Regions from separate parts of the Bacillus sp. LQ01 genome, predicted to be linked through region 1. Evidence: riboswitches for the same ligand, from Rfam matches in the RefSeq annotation. Region 1 holds a riboswitch; each other region holds the start of a gene.
What was found. Region 1 has a riboswitch for S-adenosylmethionine ahead of AC22L0_RS23875 (cyclase family protein). Riboswitches for the same ligand answer to the same signal wherever they lie in the genome.
Positions count from the first base shown of each region.

Region 2: another riboswitch for S-adenosylmethionine. It lies ahead of AC22L0_RS15450 (bifunctional homocysteine S-methyltransferase/methylenetetrahydrofolate reductase); the one in region 1 lies ahead of AC22L0_RS23875 (cyclase family protein).
Region 3: another riboswitch for S-adenosylmethionine. It lies ahead of metK (methionine adenosyltransferase); the one in region 1 lies ahead of AC22L0_RS23875 (cyclase family protein).

Region 1 covers NZ_JBYEZL010000004.1:75,881-79,096, reverse strand. The annotation lists gene AC22L0_RS23885 (nucleotidyltransferase domain-containing protein) at 1-426, opposite strand, end outside; gene AC22L0_RS23880 (PRK06851 family protein) at 538-1,647, opposite strand; SAM riboswitch class I at 1,796-1,908, shown strand; gene AC22L0_RS23875 (cyclase family protein) at 1,994-2,626, shown strand; gene AC22L0_RS23870 (hypothetical protein) at 2,654-3,034, opposite strand.
Region 2 covers NZ_JBYEZL010000002.1:593,458-596,673, forward strand. The annotation lists gene metI (cystathionine gamma-synthase/O-acetylhomoserine thiolyase) at 1-768, opposite strand, end outside; SAM riboswitch class I at 863-973, opposite strand; SAM riboswitch class I at 1,177-1,286, shown strand; gene AC22L0_RS15450 (bifunctional homocysteine S-methyltransferase/methylenetetrahydrofolate reductase) at 1,357-3,189, shown strand; gene metH (methionine synthase) at 3,189-3,216, shown strand, end outside.
Region 3 covers NZ_JBYEZL010000002.1:99,109-102,324, forward strand. The annotation lists gene pckA (phosphoenolpyruvate carboxykinase (ATP)) at 1-1,240, opposite strand, end outside; SAM riboswitch class I at 1,469-1,590, shown strand; gene metK (methionine adenosyltransferase) at 1,760-2,959, shown strand; gene AC22L0_RS12855 (GNAT family N-acetyltransferase) at 3,001-3,216, opposite strand, start outside.

The sequences.
Region 1 (3,216 bases):
TTGCAAAAATTCACGATAATTTTTCGACGCCATATGTAAATAATGATATATCGTTGCTTTTGGATCAAAATTCTTCTCACTCATCTGTTGAAGTAGTTCTGGAAAATTAGAGTTTTTCGAATAAAAAATTGGTGATCGAATCCACTCAAGTAAAGCTGGGTTCGACTTCGCGAATAGTTGCAACGCCTTTTTAATATCCCAACCACTTATATCTAAATCATCACTAATTGGATATTCAATTACATCACGTTTGTCATGAATTGATAAATACCATTCTACCGGATGTATATAAACAAACCTAACATCATAATCGCTATCTTTCGATGGAAACCCCCAAGCACGACTCCCTGATTCCACCGCAAATAAAATTTTCACATCATTCTCTTTTTCAATTCTTTCTAACTCCAACTCGATTTTCTCTCTCATTTCATAACATCTCCATTTTTGGATTATTTCCTTGGAAATTCGACAATACACTATTAATTTTACTACATACTAAAAAAACTGTCAGAAATTACTGACAGCCTAATAAAACTTCTATTGTTGCTTTTCAATTACAGTAGCAGCAATTCGTTCAAACTCTTTTTGAATCTCCTCTTTATATGCATCTACTATTGAAAAATCCATAGCAGCAATATAAATTCGTTCTAATTTATCACGAACCGATTTTGCTTTCGCTAAGAAAGACATCGCCTCATTCATTTTTGCTTTATATTGAATGGAAACATCACGAATTTCCTTCGCATATTTCTCATCCGTCCCTGGCATAACAATAAGGGCATACATATCAATAATTTCATCACCTTCGCGACTTGGAAAATATTCATGTGGTGCGGTGCTATCAAAAATTGCAAAGCCTAATTCTCTTACGATAACCATATCAAGACTATTCGGGTCAAATCCGCAATGATATACTTCAACTTCAAACCCTTTTTCTTCAGCTGCCTTAGCTAACTTTTTAAGCATCGTTGATTTTCCAGAACCTGGGCGCCCTTTTATAAAATAACGATGTGGTAACCCTTCTGTTAAATTAGGAACAAAATCAACTGCTCCTTTCGGTGTAGCAGCTCCTAAAAAACGATGTTTTACAAGCGATTGTCTCCCGCTTTTATCTGCAAATAATTTCTGGATTAGCTGATCGGTTAGTTCATTTGCTTTATTAAAATCTATATTATCAATATATATCTTCTCCCACTCATCATGTATAAGCAATGCCTCTTTAAAACGTGCGTAAGCAGACTGAAAAGCTTTACTTGCTTCTGAAACAAATCTTTCAATTTCTAACTTCTGCTTCCTTAATTTATCTGAGTCCCAAGCAATTCCTAAATTTATATACTCTTCAACAACTCCTGGCATTTTGGGCTCAATTACATGTGGTGATGTCCCATCAACAATTCCTACTTTTAATTTTGGGATAATTACACCATCAACCGATTTATTGTCAGAAGAACAATGTAAAAATTCAATATCATATCCTTTTTCAACCCATTCACGACCGATGGCCTTTATTAAAGAAGATTTCCCCGTTCCTGGACCACCCTTTAAGATAAATAATCTGTCTAACCCTTTTAAATTCTCTTCATATAAATTATGAAATCCCCTAGCTGTATTACCACCAGCATAATAATTCAATACATTTCCTGTCACTGCACTCACTCCTTCGCAGCATTGTATTTACATAAGCTACAATATGCGCGTAGCTTTATTTGGGTGAATACCTATTTTGTATTGCACGCAAAAAGGAAATGAATTACAATTTAACTATCGGAAAATTCCGATTTCAAAATTAAATACTTCTTTATCAAGAGAGGCAGAGGGACCGGCCCTTTGAAGCCCAGCAACCTCAGTTTATACGAACTGAATAGGTGCTAATTCCTGCAAAATGCATTGCATTTTGGAAGATAAAACTCAACTAGCATGTAAAGCTCATCTTTCTTGATACTGAAGGATGAGCTTTTTATTATTTGAAAAACATATATTGGAGGTATGTAAAATGAAAGTAATTGATTTATCACAAACATTTGAAAATAATATGTCTCAATTTCCTGGAACACCTAAAATACAACTAGAAGCTGTTACAAGTGTTGAAGAATCAGGCTATCAAGTTACAGATTTTCATTCTGTCGTTCATGTTGGCACGCATTGTGATGCTCCTGCGCATTTTATTTCAGGCGCAACGACCATCGATCAATTACCGCTGGATCAATTTGTAGGTGAAGCTGTTCTTATTGATGTAACTCATGTACAAGAACGAAAACTACCTAAAGAAGTACTGCACGATGCTGATATAAAAGAAGGAGATATTGTTATTTTCCATTCCAATCTATCTACTAAATGGAACACGGAGGCGTATGAGAAAGAAGCTTTTTATCTTTCTGAAGAATTAGCCGAGGAACTAGTACAATTAAAAGTAAAATCTGTCGGTTTAGATTTTATTTCTCCTGATGAGGTAACGACAGAAACATCACCAATTCATCACATACTACTTGGGAATAATATTTATTTAATCGAAAACTTAACAAACTTAGATGCCATTCACACGAAACGTTTCTTCTTCTCAGCAGCACCTTTAAAAATTAAAGATAGCGACGGTGCTTTTGCAAGAGCATTTGCTGTAATTTTTTAAACAAACTATACAAAAAAGCAAAGATCATCATTGACCTTTGCTTCTATTTTTTTTATTTAAATTAAGAAAGAATTGCTCAACATGAGGACGTAACCAAGCTAAATAATCCTTCTCTTTCTTCTTTGTACAAGCTATTTCTTCCCCATCTACCATTTCAACAAGTTCTAGTTCTAACAGTTGCTTCGTGAATGCTAACATATTCACTTCTTCGGATGGATACTCTTCTTTTAATTTCTCCTCAATTTCCCCCAATAAAAAACCGTCACGCATCATTGCCAATGCATCAATCCAAAGTGGCGGCATTTCATATTTTTCTCCTGTAATTGTGTCTTTTACAGTATAATTCTTTTGCTCTTTTCGAAATTGAATCGTGTGTAAACATACAGTCGAATTTAATGTTAATTCCATCATACCACCTCTTTCATAATATCTGCATAGAAAAAAGGATGCGCGTGCACCCCTTCTTATCTTTTCATAACACTACTGAACCGTTACATGAGCAATCAATCTCATGTCGATATTTTCCTCCATTATAAACGAAGTATTTTATAAAAAAAACCCTTCTTGAAACATTTTATAAAATGTTTATA
Region 2 (3,216 bases), on a different contig from region 1:
ATTTTCTTCATGTTGTCTCATGCGAAGCGCTAACGTTTTCATACCGCGAATTAATAACCATGAGTCAAATGGGCTTAAAACTGCACCTGATGCATTATGATAATGAGCGATTTCCTCGCAAAGTTCCTTTCCTTTTGCAACGACAAGCCCGCTTAGTACATCGTTATGTCCCCCTAAATATTTCGTTGCGCTATGAAGTACAATGTCAGCACCTTCTGTTAATGGTTGCTGTATATAAGGTGTGTAGAATGTGTTGTCTACAATAAGAAGTAGTCCGTGCCTTTTCGCTACAGTTGCGACAGCAGCAATATCAGTAACTTGCATTAATGGATTAGTTGGAGTTTCTATGAAAATAGCCTTCGTTTCAGTTGTGATAGCTTGCTCAATTTGTTTAATAGACTGTGTATTTACGTATCTACATCGAACATTCCACTTTTTTTCATGCTCAGAAAATAATCGATACGTTCCCCCGTATAAATCTTCAGATACAATAAGTTCGTCTCCAGAGCGGAATAGAGAAAGGACGAGGAGAACAGCCGCCATCCCTGAACTACAGGCATAACCTTTTTCGCCATATTCTAAGTCTGCGATCGCCTGTTCTAAAAGACCGCGAGTTGGATTGCCAGTTCGTGAATAGTCAAAGCCAGTAGATTTACCAATTCCTTCGTGGCGATAAGCGGTTGAGAAATAAACTGGTGGATTAACCGTTCCAGTTGTAGTTTCACTACGATTTCCGATTTGTGCTAGTTTTGTTTCGATTGTTGACATGTGAAAATTCCTCCTTTTTAAATTGAAACATTAAGTGAATATAAAATAAAAAAAGCCTTCTAAGAAGAAGGCTTTCGGTTTGAATAGAGTCTTCTTCTCATCTGTCAAATCTTTCACAATTTGCTGGAATTAGCACCTTATTAACAAAATGTTAATGGTTGCTGAGGCGTCACAGGGCCAGTCCCTCTACCTCTCTAGATAAGAATGTTCGTATGAAATTTTTATTATGTTTTTAACTTTACAATAAAAGATAATTGAATTGCAACTTTATTTTAAATAATTTTTATTTTTCCGCAAGTGTCATTGACTTTTAATTTTGTGCATGCTAAATTTATTAAAAAATTAACAAACATTGTTAAAAGGGGAACGCATTTCCTTTTAGCTACATAAATAAAATAATAAAGACAACTCTTATTGAGAGCGGTGGAGGGAAAGGCCCTGTGAAACCCGGCAACCTTCAAACGAAATGTTTGAAACGGTGCTAATACCTGCAAAACGAATGTTTTGCATAATAAGAGGAGGAACAATTATGTCCCCCTCTTCAAAGTGAAGAGGGGGTTTTTATATTGATAGAAATGAGGGAGATTCGTGAAATTACTAGATTTATTATCAAAAGGAATTGTAATAGGTGATGGTGCGGTTGGAACGTTATTGCATTCACATGGTTTGCAAAGTAGCTTTGAAGAATTGAACGTATCTGATCCAGATCTAATTATATCCATTCATAAACAATATGTAGCTGCTGGAGCAGATGTAATTCAAACGAATACGTATGGAGCAAATGAGGCGAAATTACGTATGTATGGTTTAGAAAATCAAGTTACAAAAATTAATAGAGCGGCAGTGAAATTGGCGAAAGCATCTGTGACAGATAAAAATGCAATTTTAGGAACAATTGGTGGTATGAAACATATCGGAGCTGTTACAACGACTGATATGGAAAGGGAGTTTATGTTACTTGAACAGGCGGGGTCTTTACTAGAAGAACAGGTTGATGGATTACTATTAGAAACTTTTTATGATGAATTTGAATTACTTCATGCTGTTAAAGTGTTGCGTAAGCAAACGAATATTCCGATTGTTGCGCAATTAGCGTTACATGAAGCAGGTACGACTCAAAATGGAAATGATGTCAATGAAATATTAAAGCAGTTTATAGATTACGGTGCAAATGTTGTTGGATTGAATTGTCAACTGGGGCCGCTTCATATGACGGAAGCTTTCAAAATGATATCGATTCCGCAAAATGGCTATTTATCAGCATACCCAAATGCAGGTCTCCCGAATTATGTAGAGGGACGTTACGTATATGAGGGAAGTCCAGCTTATTTTGAAGCAATGACACCGAAATTTATTGAGCAAGGTATTCGGTTATTGGGTGGCTGTTGTGGTACGACTCCAGAACATATTCAAAGTATGAAGCGCGCTGTTGCGAATATTACCCCTGTAATAGAAAAAGAAACGATTCAAAGGCCAAAAGTCGTTCATACGCATGAGGAACGTTCGAAGGCTCACGTCACTCTAGCAGAGAAAGCAAAAAAACAAACGACAGTTGTAGTGGAATTAGATCCACCGAAAACGTTAGATACACAGCGTTTTTTTGAAGGAGCAAGAGCGTTAAAAAGAGCGGGAGCAGATGCTATTACTCTAGCAGATAATTCATTAGCATCGCCTCGTGTCTCTAATATGGCGATGGGTGCGTTATTAACGAAGCATGATATCCCAGTATTGACGCATTTAACGTGTAGAGATCATAACGTCATTGGACTACAATCTCATTTGTTAGGTTTATCGGCGTTAGGGATGGAAGAAGTGTTAGCTTTAACTGGTGATCCAGCGCGCGTTGGTGATTTTCCCGGTGCCACTTCTGTATATGATTTATCCTCTATTGAGCTTATTAAAATGATTAAAGAAATGAACGATGGACGTTCAATTTTAGGGAAATCAATTGGACCGGCGACAAGGTTTTCTGTAGGCGGCGCATTTAATCCTCACGTGAGGCACTTAAAAGCAGCAGTTAAGCGAATGGAACGAAAAATAGATGCTGGAGCGGAGTATTTTTTAACTCAGCCAATTTACGATATCAAGTTAATTGAAGAAGTGTATGAAGCGACAAAGCATTTGGAACAACCTATTTTTATTGGAATTATGCCGTTAGTAAGTAAGCGGAATGCAGATTTTCTTCATTTTGAGGTGCCGGGTATTACTCTTCCTGAAGAAATAAGAGAGAGAATGGATGGACATGAAACGAAAGAGGCAGCAATTGAGGAAGGGATTCGCATTTCACAAGAATTGGTCGACGCAGCGATGAAATATTTTAATGGTATTTATCTTATTACACCATTTTTAAAGTATGAAATTACAGAACATCTTGTTAAATATGTAAGAGAAAAGCAAGAAGTGAAAGAAGGTATTAATTGATGAAGTGTATAGAAGAAAAATTGAAAA
Region 3 (3,216 bases), on a different contig from region 1:
TTTTTTCACCAAGCATTTCAGCATAGCGAGATGCATCAAGTGGTAAGAATGGTGAACCGAAGCAAGTTGAGAATGTTGCTTGCGGAGATGTAACACCGCGCTCTGTTCCTGCTAGTTTACTAGTGTAACCACTTAAGAAATGATACATAGCTTGTTCTTTTGATAACTTACTGATTGGAGGCAATACGCCAGATGCATCAGCAGTTAAGAAAATGATTGTATTTGGGTGTCCAGCAACACTTGGCAGTACGATATTGTCGATCGCATGCATAGGGTATGCAGCACGAGTATTTTCTGTTAAAGTAGTATCGTTATAGTCTGCGATACGCGTTTGGTCATTAATGATAACGTTTTCTAAAACAGATCCAAATGTGATTGCATCGAAAATTTGTGGTTCTTTCTCGTGAGAAAGGTTTACACATTTCGCGTAGCAACCGCCTTCAATATTGAATACACCGTTATCAGACCAACCGTGCTCATCATCACCAATTAATTTACGGTTTGGATCAGCAGATAATGTTGTTTTACCTGTTCCAGATAAACCGAAGAATAATGCTACATCGCCTTCTTCACCTACGTTTGCAGAACAGTGCATAGAAAGAATATCTTGTTCAGGTAATAAGAAGTTCATAATAGAGAAGATTGATTTTTTCATTTCTCCAGCGTATTCTGTACCACCAATTAATACGATGCGTTTTTCGAATGAAACCATAATGAATGCTTCAGAGTTTGTACCGTCAACAGCTGGATCAGCTTTGAAATTCGGTGCAGAAACAATTGTGAATTCTGATTCATGAGTCGTTAATTCTTCTTCAGTTGGACGAATGAATAATTGATGTACAAATAAATTGTGCCATGCATATTCGTTAATAACTTGAATTGGTAGGCGGTAATTGCGGTCAGCGCCTGCAAATCCTTTGAAGACGAATAACTCTTCTTTTTCTTTTAAGTATTCTAAAACTTTAGTATATAATTTATTAAAATGTTCTTCAGAAATCGGTTGGTTCACAGCTCCCCAAGCAATTTTGTCAGCAACCGATGCTTCTTTCACAATAAATTTATCTTTAGGAGAACGTCCTGTATATTTTCCTGTTGAAGCAGAAACGGCACCAGTAGAAGTTAATTTCCCTTCATTTCGCATTAATACTTTTTCCACTAATTGCGGAACACTTAGTTGAATCTGTGCATTGCTTCCGTTCAATAATTCGTGTAAACCAATTTGGACATTCACAGTACTCATATTTATATACCATCCTTTTCATTTAATGAAATATTTCTCGTAATCCCCAACAAGAGTATAACACAATTATATAAATAATGTATACTATTTATTTCTTTTTGTTTGTGTGAATGCATTATTTCCCTATTAATATTTCATTTCAGGCGTATTGAGAAAAACTTTCAGGAAAATGTGAATATTAATTGACAAATGAATATCATTTCTTTAGTATAGGTTGGGACGGATACTCTCTTATCCCGAGCTGGCGGAGGGACAGGCCCGATGAAGCCCAGCAACCTCACTTGTATTGATAAATGCAGGTGAATAGGTGCTAAAACCTGTGCGAGGCTACAGGTCTCGAACGATAAGAGCGAAGGGCAAAAAGCAGTATGCAAGTAGCAAATTAAACCTTTCCTCTATGTAAAGTAGGAAAGGTTTTTCTGTATGCTTGTGTGGGAGAATAAATGTATGTCGCAGTTTGTGGCAAATTAAGGATGAGTTCCGTACAATATATACAATTACTGTAGGGAGGTTTACCACATGACAAAAAAACGTCATCTGTTCACATCTGAGTCTGTAACTGAAGGACATCCAGATAAAATTTGTGACCAAATTTCTGATTCAATTTTAGATGCGATCTTATCAAAAGACGCAAATGCACGTGTAGCTTGTGAAACAACTGTAACAACTGGTTTAGTATTGGTAGCGGGGGAAATTACGACTTCTACTTACGTAGATATTCCGAAAATCGTTCGTGAAACAATTCAAGGCATTGGTTACACACGCGCAAAATACGGATTCGATGCAGAAACTTGTGCTGTTTTAACATCTATCGATGAGCAGTCTGCTGACATCGCTATGGGTGTTGACCAAGCGCTAGAAGCACGCGAAGGTCAAATGACTGACGCTGAGATTGAGGCAATTGGTGCAGGAGACCAAGGTTTAATGTTTGGTTTTGCATGTAATGAAACACAAGAATTAATGCCACTTCCAATCTCGCTTGCTCACAAATTAGCTCGCCGTTTAACTGAAGTACGTAAAGATGATACATTATCATACTTACGTCCAGATGGAAAAACGCAAGTTACAGTTGAGTATGATGAAAATGGTAAACCAGTACGTGTTGATACTATCGTAATTTCTACACAACATCACCCAGATGTTACATGGGAAGAAATCGATCGCGACTTAAAAGAGCACGTAATTAAAGCTGTAGTACCAGCAGAATTAATGGATGGAGAAACGAAATTCTTCATTAATCCAACTGGCCGCTTCGTAATTGGTGGACCACAAGGTGATGCTGGTTTAACAGGACGTAAAATCATCGTTGATACTTACGGTGGATACGCTCGCCACGGTGGCGGTGCATTCTCTGGTAAAGATGCAACGAAAGTTGACCGTTCTGCAGCATATGCAGCTCGTTATGTTGCGAAAAACATCGTAGCAGCTGGTCTTGCTGAAAAAGCAGAAGTACAACTTGCATACGCAATCGGTGTAGCACAACCAGTATCAATTTCAGTTGATACATTCGGCACTGGTAAAGTATCTGAAGACGTACTAGTAGAACTAGTTCGTAACAACTTCGATCTTCGCCCGGCTGGTATTATTAAAATGTTAGACTTACGTCGCCCAATTTACAAACAAACAGCAGCTTACGGCCACTTCGGACGTACTGATGTAGATCTATCATGGGAACGTACAGACAAAGCTGCAGCTTTAAAAGAGCAAGCTGGTCTATAATATATGAAAAAAAGCTTTGCGCGGTGAGCGCAAAGCTTTTTTTATTTATAATTACGTTGGAATAAAGCGAAGAGTTCAATGTCATGCCAAGTGCCGTTGCGGAATATAGCTTCTTTACAAGTTCCTTCATGTTGAAAACCAAGTGATTTATATAATTTAACTGCTCTATCGTTAAAGGAAAATACTCGTAAAGAAAGGCGATGTAAATTTAATTCTAAAAATGCATAATCCAATAATAGGGTTAAAGCTTCCTGCCC